2 linked regions of the Phragmitibacter flavus genome follow. The protein of the gene in region 2 binds, or shares a complex with, the protein of the main gene of each other region. Links are inferred from orthologs where the notes say so. Each region holds a gene or a part of one and is shown on either strand. Other genes may lie near its edges. The genes, in order: FEM03_RS10965 and fabF.

The links.
Region 1: the proteins of fabF (region 2) and FEM03_RS10965 are in contact, whole or in part, in a solved structure (PDB 6OKG), measured with the Escherichia coli proteins. The link is inferred for Phragmitibacter flavus from one-to-one orthologs.

What each region holds. Positions count from the first base shown.
Region 1 is NZ_VAUV01000007.1:250,322-258,121, forward strand. The notes cover bases 2,610-5,403. They hold FEM03_RS10965 (acyl carrier protein), read right to left. Parts: upstream 4,231-5,403; coding sequence 3,988-4,230; downstream 2,610-3,987. Other genes in these bases: FEM03_RS10955 (lysophospholipid acyltransferase family protein), read right to left, coding at 2,610-2,746; FEM03_RS10960 (M20/M25/M40 family metallo-hydrolase), read left to right, coding at 2,789-3,790; FEM03_RS10970 (hypothetical protein), read right to left, coding at 4,388-4,804; FEM03_RS10975 (glucose-6-phosphate isomerase), read right to left, coding at 4,838-5,403. Also shown: FEM03_RS10945 (hypothetical protein), read left to right, coding at 1-783; FEM03_RS10950 (AEC family transporter), read left to right, coding at 830-1,759; more of FEM03_RS10955, read right to left, coding at 1,781-2,609; more of FEM03_RS10975, read right to left, coding at 5,404-6,433; FEM03_RS10980 (glycosyl hydrolase family 28-related protein), read left to right, coding at 6,699-7,800. UniProt on the Escherichia coli protein: Carrier of the growing fatty acid chain in fatty acid biosynthesis.
Region 2 is NZ_VAUV01000010.1:140,582-148,402, forward strand. The notes cover bases 287-3,101. They hold fabF (beta-ketoacyl-ACP synthase II), read right to left. Parts: upstream 2,409-3,101; coding sequence 1,164-2,408; downstream 287-1,163. Other genes in these bases: FEM03_RS14805 (3-keto-disaccharide hydrolase), read left to right, coding at 287-290; FEM03_RS14810 (DUF1826 domain-containing protein), read right to left, coding at 350-1,063; FEM03_RS14820 (DEAD/DEAH box helicase), read right to left, coding at 2,524-3,101. In the rest of the region: more of FEM03_RS14805, read left to right, coding at 1-286; more of FEM03_RS14820, read right to left, coding at 3,102-4,977; FEM03_RS14825 (molybdopterin molybdotransferase MoeA), read right to left, coding at 5,006-6,193; FEM03_RS24470 (hypothetical protein), read right to left, coding at 6,213-6,755; dnaX (DNA polymerase III subunit gamma/tau), read left to right, coding at 6,893-7,821. UniProt on the Escherichia coli protein: Involved in the type II fatty acid elongation cycle. Catalyzes the elongation of a wide range of acyl-ACP by the addition of two carbons from malonyl-ACP to an acyl acceptor.

The sequences.
Region 1 (7,800 bases), on a different replicon or contig from region 2:
AATGCGCAGACGAGGGTGCAGTTTGAGCGCGATTTTTGGGAGACGGTGCACATCGATTTAAGGATGACGGATTTGTCGGACTTTGTCGTGGCCTTTGTGCCGACGAATGTTTACAGCGTGGGGACGGTGCATGAGATTATTGTGGCGAGATTGCAGTTCAAGCCGGTGTTGTTGATCAGTCCGCCGGTGAAGTATGATTTTTTCCCGGAGCTGGCGGAACTTTCGGACGAGGTGAAGCGGGCGTTGAAGTTTGCGGGGTTCAAGGAAAATCCGCAGGGAATTCCGAGTCAGTGGTATGGAAATATTGTGGGTGGTCGGAACATGTTTGATGGGTTTGGCTGGGAGGGGATCGACATCAAGCGACCGGATTTTTATGAGGTGTTGATGCAGCAGGTGCTGGAAGATGCGAAGCCGGCGGAGGAGTCGGGGGCAGATTGGGAGCGGTGGGTTTGTGTGCGCAACTGGATGGCCGAGGCGCAGGCACTGAAGTCGCTGAAGGGCGGGGTGCTGGATTATGTGAAGTTTGCGGATGATCGGGAGCGGGGCCTGTTTGAAGCGGAATTGAATGAGGGCAAGGAACGCGAGAGACGGTATTTCTGGCACAATCAACCCTACACGCCGAAGCGGTCGTTCTTGTATCAGTTCCTGTGCATAGCGAGCGGGTATATTCCGCCCAAGTTGAACATTCTATCGCAGTTGAACGCCGAGGGGCAGGTGGTGCCGGTGTTGCAGGAGAGTGTGGATGATGACTGGTTGTTGATCTCCACGGAACACGAGAATTGATTTTATCTAGATGAAGGGATGAGGGCGAAGGGGTAAAGGAAGCGCGATGTTTTTGTTTGAGCTGTTTCTGAATGTTTGTGCGCCGATTTTTGTGGTGGTGGGGTTGGGGTGGGTGTTGGATCGGAAGTTTAGGCTGCACCTTGAGACGCTGGTGAAGCTGAACATTTATTTGTTGGTGCCGGCGTTCATTTTTTGCCGGGTGCTGGATACGGAACTGGGGGAGGGCGAGGCTTTGAAGATTGTGGGTTTCACGATGGCGACGATCTTTGCCATGTTCGTGGCGAGTGCGGTGTTGGGTCGGCTGCTGGGCTTGAATGAGCAACGCAAGCGGGCGCTGGGATTGGCGACAATGTTTTACAATTGCGGCAACTACGGGCTGCCGTTGGTGACGCTGGCGTTTGGTCACGAGGGGGCGGCGGTGCAGGTGTATGTGCTGGCGACGATGAATGTGGCGACGTTTACGATCGGGCTGTTCCTGGCGCAGAAGAAGGGCGAGGTGGGTGATGTGGGGCAGCACTGGCGGACACTGATGAAGGTGCTGCGGCAGCCGACGTTGTATGCGCTGATGGCGGGAATGTTGTGCCGATGGATGGGCTGGAGGGTGCAGGAGGTAAACTGGCTTTGGCAGCCGTTGGACTTGTTGCAGTCGGGGTTGATTGGATTCGCGCTGGTGACGTTGGGGGTGCAGATGTCGCAGACGCGACCGGAACCGTTTAGGGCGCCGCTTTGGGCGGCGTTGGGGACGCGACTGGTGATGGGACCGCTGGTGGCGGTGGGGTTGGTGAATGTGCTGGGATTTTCGCCGCTGGTGGCGGGGTCGCTGATATTAGCGGCGGGGGCACCGACGGCGGTGAACACAGCGCTGCTGGCGCATGAGTTTGAAGGGGACGTGTCGTTTGCGACTTCGGCGGTGTATTACAGCACGATTTTTAGCATGGTGACGACGACCGTCACGCTCGCCCTATTGAAAGGCTGAGGGAGAAGCACTTTTCTCTTTTCACTTCTCCCTTTTGACTTGGCCGAGCATGTCACGGAAGGGTCGGCTGGTGTTGGCGTAGTCAGGGTATTTGGGGTCGGGTTCGAGACCGGGAAGGTAACGCCAGTGTTTATACATCCATAGCCAGCATTCGGGGCGCTGGCGGATGTGGATTTCGAAGTGATCCCAGGCGGCCTGGGACATGGCGGCGGGCGTGGGATAGTCGGTGGGGTGGAGGATCTTGAATTGGAAATGATAACTGCCGTCGTCGAATGGGGTGCAGAGGCCGGCGACGATGGGGAGGTCGAGGCGTTGGGAAAGGCTGGCGTGGAGGGTGGTGACGCAGGTTTTTAGGCCGAAACATTCAATGGCGGCGGCGGTTTTGTTGGGTTTGATGGTGAGGTCGGTAAGCAGGGCAACGTGTCCGCCGCGCTTGAGTTCCTTCATGAGGCGAAGCATGGCGCCTTGCTGGGGAATGACACGATGGCCACTGTTTTGACGAAGGCGGGTGAAAATGGTGGTGAGGGAAGGGTTTTTGAAGTTTTGGGCGACGACGATCAGGGGGACGTCGCGAAATCCCATGATGAGGCTGATGAGTTCGAAGTTGCCGAAGTGGGGGGTGACCCAGATGGCACCTTTCTGCTTGGCGATGGAGATGGCTTGTGGGACCTCGGGGTGGTCGTGGAAGAGTCCGTCGATGTTGTCCCGTGTGAGCCGAAGGGACCAGAAGAGGTCAAGAAAGGTGCGGGCGAACGTGTGGTAAGAGGCGATGGTGATGCGGCGCACCTGATCGGGGGTGATGTTTTGGTCGGAAAAAGCGGCGTAGAGGTTGGTTTTGGCGGTGGTGCGTCCACGGTAGTCGACGAGGTAGGCGATGGAGCCGAAGATCTGGCCGAGCAGAATGATGAGGGGGCGGGGGAATTGGGGCAGCGCCCAGGTGGCGAGTCGGACGAGGACGGTTTCGATGGCGGGACGAAGGTTCTTCACGTTTGCGGTTTGGTAGTGGCGAAAATGTGTTTAGATTGGGACATGTCCGACACGCTGACCTCTATCCTGAACAAGTTGCTGAATCAACCGACCGCTCCCTTTCATGAATACCATGTGAGAGAGGCGATCGAACAATTGTTGCTGGATGTGCCGCATGTGGATCTTTCGCATGACGCGTTTGGCAACTTGCTGGTGACTTATCGCAAAGGCAAGCGCCGGTCGACGCCGACCTGGGTTTTGGGGGCGCACATGGATCACCCGGCTTTTGTGAAGGTGCCGAACAAGGATGAGTGGGATTTCCTGGGCGGAATGCCGAAGGCGGTGGTGGAACTGGAAGAGAATGTGGCGCAGCGCAAGGAGCATGGCGATTTTGCGCCGTGGGATTTTGATGCGGTGGTGGACAACGGTCGGGTGCAGGCACCGGCTTGTGATGATCTGGTGGGTTGTTCGGTGATTGTGGCGGTTTTCAAGGAACTTGCCAGGCTGGGGCTGGATGCGACGGTGCATGCGGCGTTTACGCGGGCAGAGGAGGTGGGTTTCCTCGGAGCGTGGCATTTGGGCAAGAACTGGCCGTTTGGCAAGGAGTCGGTGTTTTTGTCGGTGGAGACGAGTCGTCCGGTGAATGGCGCGGAGTTGGGTGAGGGGCCGATGATTCGTGTGGGCGACCGGCTTTCAATTTTCGACAATGAGCTGACGAAGATTTTGGTGAGCACGGCGATGGGGCAGGGCATCCGGGTGCAGCGCTGTTTGCTGGATGCGGGGGCTTGTGAGGCTTCGGCGTTGCAGGCGTGCGGGATTCGCAGTGCGGGAGTGAGTGTGCCGCTGGGGAATTATCACAACCTGGATGATGATCAGGTGCTGGCACCGGAGTGGGTGTATTTGGAAGATGTGCAGTCGATGGTAAACCTGTTGGTGGCGCTGGTGGGTGTTGATCAGCACGGGTTGGAGGAGCGTCCTTTGGAGGAACGGGTGAGCCTGCGGATGAAGGAGTTCAAAAAGCACCTTGAGGCGGGCAATTCGAAGTTTGAGGCGTTGGCGGTTTAACTGGAAAAGCCAGATCGCCATGAGAAAACCGCCGGCCTGCAGGCTGGCGGTTTTTTTGTGGAGCCGGATTCAGATGAAGGCAGATCAATGAGGTCGGGCGGATGGGATGCGGGCACAAAAAAAGGCGAGGTAAACCGCGCCTTTTAATGATGATGGGAACGTTCGAGGTCCCGTTTGTCGGTGGGAGTCAGCGGGGATTATTCCGCGTTCTCTTCAACATAACGGATAACGTCGCCAACGGAGAGGAGTTTTTCGGCTTCTTCATCGGGGACGTCGATGCCAAACTCTTCTTCGAAGGCCATCACAAGTTCCACGGTGTCGAGTGAGTCTGCGCCCAAATCTTCAATGAATTTGGCTTCAGGGGTCACTTGTTCAGGGTTAACGCCGAGTTGTTCGACGATGATGTCCCGGACTTTGTCTGCGAAGTTGGTGTCGGCCATAGATGAGAGTTAGTAGTTGCTTTGAGTGGCGCAGCTTTACCGGGTGAGTCGAATTTGGCAACCGGGAAAATGCGATTTTTTTGAATGCGAAATGCTCAATGTGAAAACGTCAAGCTGAGAATGACGATGTGGTGGGAAAACGCAGGGGTATTTTTGTTCAAAATAGGGCTCCAGGAGATTTGCCGGACTTGAATCGCTTGAGGTCCTGACGCTCCGATTGCTCCTCGGGGGTGAGTTCCCTGGCGTCGGCACGATGGCGGTAGGTGAAGCCCAAGACGAAGCAGGAAACATCCGCGACGAGGAAGACCATGGCGACGATGATGCCGTAGCGCTTGAGTTTTTCATCAATTCGTTTGTTGCGATTGACCGAAAAATGGTCGCGCGGTCCCTGGACTTTTGCCTGGTAGAGCCGACGCCAGCTGCGGGGATTGCGGGCGATGCTGAAGGTAAGCAGGAACAGTGCGGTGAGAATGATGCACGCGATTTGGTAGACCAACGGGAACCGGACGGTTTCCGCGCTGGCCTGGGCAATGACGGGTGCTAATGATGTCGTGAATGAAAACGGAAACGGCATTTCGAGTTCATTCTAGGGATGCAGACATTAAACTCAAGATGATTGTCCCACCCATGTGAAGAGATCGTCACCGGGAGAGTCGGCAAGCTGAACCTGAATTTGTGGATCGTTGGCGGCAAGGTGGGTGAGACAGTGGTAAACTTCCTCGGGATCGGCCTGGATGGAAACAGCGATGACGTTGGCGGTGGCGCTGCCGGCATGGGCGATGGCATTGCGCACGGAGGTGAGCACTTTGAGAAAGTCGACGGCGGCCTTTTTTCCGGCTTCGACGCCTGGTTGGTGATAGGCGTTGATGTTGACGAGGCTGGCGTAAAAAGAGACGGCGCGTTCGAACAGGGCGACGAGCATGCCAACGGTGTAGGGGGTGGCTTGTTCGATGCTGAGGGTGACGGATTCGCGGTCGCTGTCGAAAAGCGCTTTGCGGGTGCCGCGGAGGAAACCTTGAAGGTAGTCGCTGGCGGTGGTGTTGGGGTCGACTTCGACCTGGGGTTGATCGGAGCCCTTGCGAACTTCGATGAAGGTGGCGAAGAAGTTGTTCACCCCATCGCGTAGCTGTTGCACATAGGCATGCTGGTCGGTGGAACCCTTGTTGCCGTAGACGGCGATGCCTTGGTTGACGACGTTGCCGTCGAGGTCGTGCTGCTTGCCGATGGATTCCATGACGAGCTGCTGGAGGTATTTGCTGAGCAGCATGAGGCGGTCCTTGTAGGGGAGGACGACCATGTCCTTGGCACCTTTGCCGTTGCCGGCCTGATACCACATGAGGGCGAGCAACATGGAGGCGTTTTGCGCGGTGGGAAGGGTGCGGGTTTTCTCATCCATGGCTGCGGAGCCGGAGAGGATGAGGTCGATGTCGATGCCCTGGAGCGTCATGGGCACGAGGCCGACGGTGCTCATGATGGAGGTGCGGCCGCCGACCCAGTCGGTCATGGGGAAGATTTTGAGCCAGTCGTTTTCGGTGGCGTAGGCTTCGAGTTTGCTGCTGATGCCTCCAGAGGCGGTGCCGGTGACGGCGACGGCGTGTTTCGAGAAGTCGAGTCCGGCGCGTTCATAGGCAGCGCGGGCTTCGAGCATGCCGTTGCGGGTTTCGGGGGTGCCGCCGGATTTGGAAATGACGACGGAGAGCGTGGTGGCAAGGTCCGCTCCGATGTTGGCGATGGTGCGCTGGATGCCGTCGGGATCGGTGTTGTCAAAGAAGTAGGTTTGCAGCGGGGCGCTGTGCGCGTCGACGAGGGCGTCGGTGATGAACTGGGGGCCAAGGGCGGAGCCGCCGATGCCGATGATGAGAAGCTTGCTGAACTTGGCTCCGTTTTGGGCGGTGATTTCGCCGCTGTGGATTTTGGAGGCGAAGACTTTGCAGTCGGCGATGTCGTTGTCGATGCCGGCGGCAAGTTCGGGAGTGGGGGCGAGGGCAGAGTTGCGAAGCCAGTAGTGGCCGACCATGCGTCCTTCATCGGGATTGGCAATTTCACCAGCTTCGAGTTTTTTCATATCCTCGAAGGCACGGGCAACGAGCGGCTCCATTTTGGCGAAGAAGCCGTCGTCGAAATTCATGCGGCTGATGTCGAGGCTGAAGCCGAGATCGGGGTAACGAAGAAGGTGTTGCTGATAGCGCGTCCAGAGGTTCATCATGCTGGCACACAAGCAGGGAAGGGCGTTTTCGCAAGGATTTGCGCGCTCTGGAGGGATTTTCGTTGATGCACATTTATGGAGCGGCGGAGAATGGAGGTGGGATAGTGCCCAAATAAACAACGGTCAGCACCACAAATGCCTCGCATTGCACAAAAACTGATTGGTGCCGTCGCCCCAAAAGATTAGGTATTAGCATGCTTAAATAAAGAGCAATTATTTGGCATTATTCCACGGAATTATGTAATTCGAAGGGCTAATATATATGGTTAAGACATTGTCAGGACATTTGGAAAAGTTGGTTTTGGTGGTCGCGGTCGTGTTGTTTGGGGGTGAGATCAGGGCACAGGAGCTTCAACCGTTTATTTTCAATGTCACGAAGTCGGCGGTGGCCGGGGATGTGGTGGGGATTCATGGAGATCAGTTTGGAACGGCACCGACGGTGTGGATCGACCGCTTGGAGCCGGGGGACAGCCATCCAAATCCTGAAATGCAGCTGACCGATGTTTTGACGAAGTCGAATCAGTATATCGGCGTGCGGTTGCCAACCAATCTGGCGCTGGGAGTGTATGCGATTTTTGTGAAGTCGGGCACCAAGACGAGTGCGCCGGGTTGGGTGAACCGGGCGGACGGGTGGCATTATCTGGATCTGGCGGGGCGGGAGATTGCGCCATCGTTTCCGTTTCGCATTACCGGAAGAAATCTGGCATTTCCAGGGGCGACACCACAGGTGCGCTTTGTGAACGCGGCAAATGGCGGGGTGCTGGCGGCTTCAGGGGTGGGATCGACCGGGGATTCACTTGGAATCAAGTGTGTGGCTCCGCTGGGTTTGTCGATCGGAGCTGAATATCATGTGGAGGTGAACAACGGCTTGGCGAATCTACCTTCGGCGTGGGTGCGAATGCCGGGTCAACCGTTGCTGGTGCGGGCCATCGGGTTTGATCTTTTTGGACTTGGCGTGCCTTGGGGGTCGGATTTTGCGAAGATGCTGGGCAGGGTGATCAATGTGAAGGGGATTGGTTTCAATGCGGTGGGAAATGGGGTGGCTGATGACCGGGCGGCGATCCAAAAGGCGATTGATACGGCGTCGGCAATGGGTGGCGGGGTGGTTTATCTGCCGAGTGGTGTTTATGCGATCGGGGTGACCAGCAGTGGCGGGGTGGATTACAATTTGGTGATGAAGTCCAATGTGGTTTTGATGGGTGAGGGAATGACCAGGTCGACGCTGGTGACGACAGGTGGGGGTTCAGGGTTGCACGCGGGTTTGGTCTATGTGCCGCCGGGGCATACGACGCTGGGCTTTTACAATCTGACGATGCGTGGCGGTCCGAAATGCTCGATGGTGGTGAATTACTTTGCTGCGATTC
Region 2 (7,821 bases):
AGTCAGGTTATATTTATGGTGAGGCGATTGGAGGCTGGATGACCAAACCGGAGAAGCTGATTCCTCACAAGAAGTTCAAGGACGGTGAGTGGAATCATTACAAGATCGTTGCAAAGGGGCCGCGGATTCAGGTGTGGATCAATGGTGAAGAGGTGGAAGATCTGACAGATGAGAAGGTGTTTGCCTCGCATCCGAAGGGTTTCATCGGCTTGCAGGTGCATGGCATCAAGAAGGGCACGGGGCCTTACTCGGTGGCATGGAAGAACATCACACTGAAGGAACTGGAATAAGGTCCACGTGTGAGAATGTTTTACGGACGAGGGTTCAGTTCCTCGTCCGTTTTTTTTGTTTAGCTGATGAGAAGCAGGCGGGGTGGTTGACCTGGAATGGGATCGGGGGCGCGATGGATACAGGGGGGGACGGGGCTGCCGGGGTATTGGACGGCAATGCGCCAGAGGTTGTGGAGGCCAAAGATCACGGGTTCGGCGTTGGGCAAGGGAACGTAGTGGAGGTCGTAGCAGTAGTCGCTCAAGTATTCGAGGAAGTCGGCGTCGTCCTTGCCGCCATGCTGGGCGAGGAGGTGCTCGCGAGTGGCAGGGATGTCGATGTGACGCTGGGCTTGATCGTTGCGAAGGAGTTCGCTGGAGGCTCCGAAATAGGTGCAGAGCCAGGTGTCGGCTTCGGCGGTGGCGCTGTCGACGTGGAAGGAACAAACGTCGGTGCGCAGGGGTTCGGGTTCGTCGGGAGGGAGGTAGCCATTGACGGTGTCGAGAACGGGATCGAGTCCGTGTTCGCGGAGGAGGCGCTGGTCGTTGAGGAGGGTCGAGACGGCGAGCTGGCCTGCGGGAGTGAGATTGGCGGAGAGGTTTTGAAGCTGGTCTTCGTCGATGGTGGTGATGCCGAGGGGGGCGTTGAGATGGTCGACGACTTCGGCGAAATCGCCGGGGAGGGTGCGCGGCCAGCAGACGGCATTGATGCCGTTGGAGAAGGGGGTGGTGATAAGTTCGTGAAAGCTGGCGACCCGTTTGATGCGCGGGTAGTCGGCGGGGAGGGGGGGAGGCATGGGGTTGTCGGATTAGGACATCAATGAGGCGCTGCGCGTCCGGGTTCCCGGCAAGATGCCGAGAACGACACGCAAGATGCGTGTGCTCCCCAATTCCCTGCTAGATTTTCTTCACGAGGAGGGCCGCGTTGTGGCCGCCGAAACCGAAGGAGTTGCTGAGGGCGGCGTCAAGTTTGACTTCCCGGGCGACGTTGGGAACGACGTCGAGATCGCACTCGGGGTCCTGATTTTCGATGTTGATCGTTGGGGGGACGATCTGATCGCGCAGGGCGAGGACACAGGCGGCGAGTTCGATGCCACCGGCGGCTCCGAGAAGGTGGCCGGTCATGGATTTGGTGGCGCTGACGACGAGTCCGTCTTTGGCGTGGGCGCCGAAGGTGGCTTTGATGGCGAGGGTTTCGCCGATGTCGCCAAGTGGGGTGCTGGTGGCGTGGGCGTTGACGTATTGGACGTCTTCGGGATTGAGTTTGGCATGTTTAAGGGCCATGCGCATGCAGCGGGCGGCACCGGAACCGTCGGGGAGGGGGGCGCTGAGGTGATAGGCGTCGGCGCTGAGTCCGTAGCCGACGAGTTCGCAGTAGATGTGGGCACCGCGAGCTTTGGCGTGTTCGTATTCTTCGATCACGCAGCAGCCGGAGCCTTCGCCCATGACGAAACCGTCGCGGTCTTTGTCGAAGGGACGGGAGGCTTTTTCAGGAGAGTCGTTGCGGGTGGAAAGGGCGCGCATGTTGCCGAATCCGGCCATGCCCATGGGGGCGATGGAGGCTTCGGATCCACCAGCGACGATGGCGTCGGCGTCGCCGAATTTGATGATGCGCCAGGCCTCGCCGATGGAGTGGTTGGAGGTGGCGCAGGCGGTGACGATGCACATGTTGGGTCCGAGGAAACCGTATTCCATGGAGATCATGCCGCTGGCGATGTTCGCGATCATCATCGGAATGGTGAACGGAGAGACGCGGGAGGGGTGTTTGGTGATGAGCTGGGTGTGGTTGTTTTCCAGCACGGTGAGGCCGCCGATGCCAGAGCCGACCATGACGCCGATGCGCTCTTTGTTGACGTCGGCGGTGTCGAGTCCGCTGTCGATGATGGCCTGTTTGGCTCCGCCCATGGCGAGCTGGGTGAAACGGTCGGCGCGGCGACCGTCTTTGAAGTCGTTGAAATAAACTTTGGGATCGTAATCGACCACTTCACCGGCGAACTTGGTGGTGTATTCGGTCGTATCGATGGACTGGATGGTGCGGATGCCGCTTTTGCCAGCGATGAGGTTTTTCCAGAAATCTTCTTTGTTGTTGCCGAGAGGGGAAACAATGCCAAGGCCGGTGATGACTACGCGTCGGTCGCTCATGAGGAAAGGGTCGATGATGAAATTAGGTGGGGGGAAGGATAAGACACGGATTTGAGTGGGGGGCAAGAGAAAAGGAAAGTCGGCGAGCCGGGGCCGGTGGGGGATATGTTCAATTTTAAGCGTGTTTGCGCAGCAGGTAATGCAGGGGTCGCTCGTGTTTTTGTTTGGGGGTGAGAGGGGGAAGTTTGGGGTGGAGGGTGTGGGAAGAGTTTGCAAGGTGGCTTTGGAGAAGAGCAGCGGATTGGGATTTTAGCTGGGTCCATCGCGTCCAAGGGTGGTCCGGCGAATGGCTGAGATGCCGCAGAAGGCTGAGCCATTCGGTGTAGGCGCGGGCGAGGTCGCCGTTCTGAAAGGATGAAGGCGAAAGGATGAGGGATGAAGACAAACCGAGGAGTTCGGCGGTGGCTTCGCCGTAGGCGAGGGGAAGGCCGGCTTCGAGGTAGCCGGTGTGGTTGACGAATCCGTAGGTGGCGCGGCAGATGGCGGAGAGTCTTTCGCTGGGGTTGGCGATGGGGAGGTCGATGTGGGTGTTGCCGCGCAGGTTTGCCAGATGGGGAAGGAGTTCGTCGATGGGATAGGATTCGTCTTCGAGGGCGGCGGCAATGGCGAGGCCTTCGCCTTGTTGGAAGAAGCTGAAGATGATGCCGCGTTGAGTCGGAGTGCCGTCGCTTTCGATCAGACCGAGCGTGCGCCAGGCGTAAATGGCGCTGCCGCTGGAGGGTTTATGGTGGGAGGTTGATGGTTGATGGATCTCGGTGTCGACCTGACGTTCCAGGGTGCGAAATTGCGGAGTAACGAGCCAGTGGCCGTGGCTGTCCTGGGTGGCTTCGACGGGGAGGTTGGAAAAGTCGTAGGTGGCCCACAAGGTGTCACCACGGGTGGTCATGCCGAAGAAGGTGGCGTTTGGAAGTTGGGCGTCGAGTTTGGGAAGGGCGACGAGATGGAGTTTTTCCGGGGTGAGGGATTCGATGTGACGGGGGATTTGCAGGAGTTTGCGGAGGGATAAAGCGATGGTTTGCAGGCCGATTTCGCCGGTGGGATCGGGGACGCTGGGTCTGCCTAGGGCGATCTCGCGCCCGTAGATTTTTTGATCGCCCGGGAGTTTGGTGATGCGGCCGAGCGTGGGGAAAAGGGTGCTGAGGTAGCGGGTGCTGGAAAGGGTGGGGCCCTGAAAGGTGTCGTTGGCAAGGTGGGTCTGGCTGAGAGGGACGGTCTGGGTGACGGGTTTGGTGATGGGTTCCCAATGGCCCTGGCTGTTGAGGAGTTCGCGCTGGGTGGCTTTGAGGCCAAAGAGGGCGGTGGTAGTTTGGGGGGTGGCGGTTTGTTGAGGTGTGAGGCCGAGGTCGGGCGGGGTTTTGGCGAACAGTTTGGTGGTGAATTCGGTGGCGGCGATGAAGGGGTCGCGTCCGTCCTGGGCGGCGCGATACATGATGCGGAGGAAAAGAGGCCAGCTAAGTTTGTTGCCGCGACGGAGTCGGACGGGACGGGAGTCGTTGAGCGTGGGGCTGTCGCGGGTGGTGAGGACGTAACCACGTTCGTCGAGTCCGCGTCGGCCAGCGCGACCGAACATTTGCAGGAGTTCGTCGGCGCTGAGTTGTTGCTCCGAGACGCCGTCGTGGAAGGTGGTGCCGGAGACGTGGACGCTGCGCACGGAGAAATTGATCCCGGCGGCAAGGCCCATCGTGGAGACGATGACGCGCAGTTGTCCGGCTTTGGCGAGGGGTTCGATGAGTCCGGCGCGCAGCGGATAGCTGATGCCGCTGTGATGGAAGGCGACACGTTTTTCGAGCATCGACGCGATGTCTTTGCCCGCGAGGATGCGTTGTTCGTGGGTGAGCGATAGGGGTTCGCCGGGAGGAAGATGCGTGGCGATTTTGGCGGCGATGGACTCGGCGTCTTTGCGTCGGGGAGCGAAAATGAGCAGCGGGGCTAGGTCGGCAAGGAGGGCGGCGGTGGCGAGTTTGGCCCAGCGATTTTCAATGTTTTTGAAGCGGGGCTGGTGGTAATCGAGAGGGAAGTCTTCGAGGGGAACGGGACGGTTATGGGTGCTGATGACTTCGACTTGACGTCCAAGACGGCGCATCCATTCAGCGAGATCGTTGGGGTTTTCGACGCTGCCGCTGAGGAGGAGGAGTTGGGTGTTGGGCGGCGTGAGGATGATGGCGCCTTCATAGTGACTGCCGCGTGAGGAGTCGGCGATCATCTGGTATTCGTCGATGACGAGAAGCGCGGGACCATCGCCGCTGATGAGGCGTTCGATCTGGGTTTCGAGGGTGGCGACGAGGACAGGTGCGTGGACGTTGAGCGCAAGATCGCCGGTGGCGAGGCCAACATTCCAGCCGGCTTCGGTCCATTCGGCTTGTTTGTCGTTGGCCAAGGCGCGGGTGGGGACGGTGTAGACGAGTTGGCGTTTGTGATGACCGGCTTTGGCGATGAGTTCGAAGATGAAGGTCTTGCCGGCACCGGTAGGGGCGCTGACGATGACGTCGCTGCCCGCGCGCAGGTGACTGACGGCGCTGTGCTGCCAGGGGTCGGGGAGTTTCAGGGTTTGGGTGAGACCGGAAAACATGGCATGGCCGGGAGTCGAATGCAGGAGATCAGGGGACCAAGAGGATTACGTTCGTGCCAGCGGCGAGGGACTGGTTGGCTTCGAGTCGAAGCATCGCATTGGCCTGGCTGAGGCCGAAGAGGGCGTGGGATTGTTGGACGCCGGTGGGTATGAAGGTGTTTTGCTGAAGGGTGCCGCGGAGATAATGAGGACGATCGCCGGGGTTGTCGACGGCTTGATTGAGGGTGGCGGGAACGGTGGGTAGCTCAAATTGAAACGATCCCATCGATTTCAAGAGGGCGGGACGGACGAAGATTTGATAGGTGACGTAAGAGGAGACGGGGTTGCCGGGGAGTCCGAAGATCTGGCAGGGGTTGGTCTCGGTGCGGGCGTGGAGAAGGGGTTTGCCGGGTTTGATTTTGACGCGCCAGAGATTGGGGAGGATGCCGAGGGATTGGAGGGCGGGTTTGATGTGGTCGTGATCGCCCACGGAGACTCCGCCGCTGAGAATGAGGAAATCGTGGGTGCCGGTGAGTTCGCGCAGGGCAGAGATGGTTTGGTCGAGGTCGTCGGGGAGATGATGGGTGCTGATTGCGGAGATGCCGAGTTGGGCGACGAGGGATTGGAGAAGGATGCCGTTGCTGTTGTAGAGCTGGCCGGGAAGGAGGGGTTGGCCGGCGGGGATCAGTTCATCGCCGGTGGTGATGATGGCGACGCGTGGAGGCCGGATGACGGAGATTTCGTTGAGGCCTTGTGAGGCGAGAAGGGCGAGGCGGGTGGGGGTGAGGGCGTCACCGGGTTTGAGGAGCTGCTGGCCGAGGCAGATGTCGGTGCCGGTGCGGCGGAGGTTTTCTCCGGAGACGACGGGTTCGCGGCATTGAATATGAGTTTTATCGGGCGAGAGGTCGACGTCTTCCTGCATGATGACGGCATCGGCTCCCTCGGGCATAGGGGCACCGGTGAAAATGCGGATGGCGGTCCCGGAGTTGAGGGTGAGATTTTTTGAGGTGCCAGCGGGTTGCTCGGCGATGATGGGGAGGGGACTCGTGGTGGTGGTATCGGCGGCGAACACGGCATAGCCGTCCATGGCGGAATTGTCGAAGCCGGGGAGGGCGACGGTGGCGTGAAGGGCGCGTGCGGCGAAGTGATGAAGAGCGGAGGTCAGCGGGACGCGGATCGGATCGAGGGGTGAGACGCTGTCGAGGATGCGGGCGAGCGCGGTTTCGATTTCAAGCATGGCTGGGCTGGTGCGATCGTCACGGAACGGTTGGCGGAACTTCGGAGGCGGGATTGATGAACGGATTTTGCAGAGGAGGTAGATTTGACTCGGTGTTGACGGGATTCGGAGTTGGGGCACCGGGAACACCGCCCCAGTTGAGCTGGTTGTCCAGCGGAGGTGGTTCGCTGCCGGTTCCGGTTCCATTGGCTTTGGCGGCGGCCATGGAGGCGCTGACGGCTTCACGGGTGGCGAACACGGGATTGCCTTTTTGTGGGTAACCTTCGATGATGTCGGCGGAGAGGAATGTGTGCTTGCGTTCGGGAGTGACTTTGAGTTCGGCTTTGAGTCCGCTGGGGGAAAAGGTATAAAGTGCGGTGCCAGCGACGATGGCATATCCCCGATGGGCGCTGATGAGGACGAATTTTTGCTCGGGATTAACCATCTCGATGGCTCCGATGGCGAGGTCACCAGTGGATTCGTCGGTTTGCTGAGCACGTTTTTTGCGCAGCAGTCCGCAGCTGGTGGTCAAAATGGCCAACAGCAACAGGACGGTGAGGGGAAACAGGGCTTGAGGTCGCACGGTAAGAAACAGTCACTAGGATTGAATGAGCGGGTGGGGAAGCGCAAGCCCAACCCGAAAAAAATGCGTTTCTTGAGGAAATCAAAAAAGCCGAAATGCGCGGTGGAAACCTCGCGACGGACCGCTAGGATGCCCGCGTGAGCTATCAGGTCTTCGCCCGTAAATATCGTCCCCGCACTTTTGATGATGTGCTTGGTCAGGAGCATGTTGTGCGCACGTTGCGCAATGCCATTGCCCAGAAAAGGCTGGCCCATGCCTACCTGTTTGTGGGTCCGCGTGGCACCGGGAAAACCAGCACGGCGAGGATCTTTGCCAAGGCATTGAATTGTCCGGGTGGTCCGATGGTGGATTTCGATCCGGACAATGAGCTTTGTGTGGAAATTGAAAAGGGCATCTGCCTAGATGTGCGGGAGATTGACGGCGCGAGCAACAACGGGGTGGAGCAGGTGCGTGAACTGCGTGAGGAAGTGAAGTTTGCGCCGACTCGGTGCCGGTTTAAGATTTATTACATTGATGAGGTTCACATGCTGAGCACGGCGGCGTTCAACGCGCTGTTGAAGACGTTGGAGGAACCGCCGGAACATGTGAAGTTCATCTTCGCGACGACGGAGGCGCACAAAGTGCTGCCGACGATCATCAGTCGTTGTCAGCGTTTCGATTTGCGGCGCATTCCGGCGGGGGTGATTGCGAATCATCTTCTGCACATTGCGACCTTGGAGAACGTGGCGCTGGATCAAAAGGCGGCTTATGCGATTGCCAAGGGAGCGGAGGGCGGCATGCGTGATGCGCAGTCGATGCTGGATCAGTTGGTGGCGTTCTGCGGGGAGAGGATTGAGGAGCAGGACGTGCTGGACATTTTCGGGTTCACGCGAGGGGAAACCGTGGCGCATCTGGCGCAGGAGATTTTGCAGCAGGACACGGTGGGGGCCTTGAAACATTTGCACACTCAGGCGGATGGCGGGAAGGATCTTTCGAGGTTGCTGGCAGATTTGATCCAACATTTCCGCAATTTGCTGGTGCATCAGGTGGATGCGGGAGCGGCGGAGGAGGATCTTTCGCCGGAGAT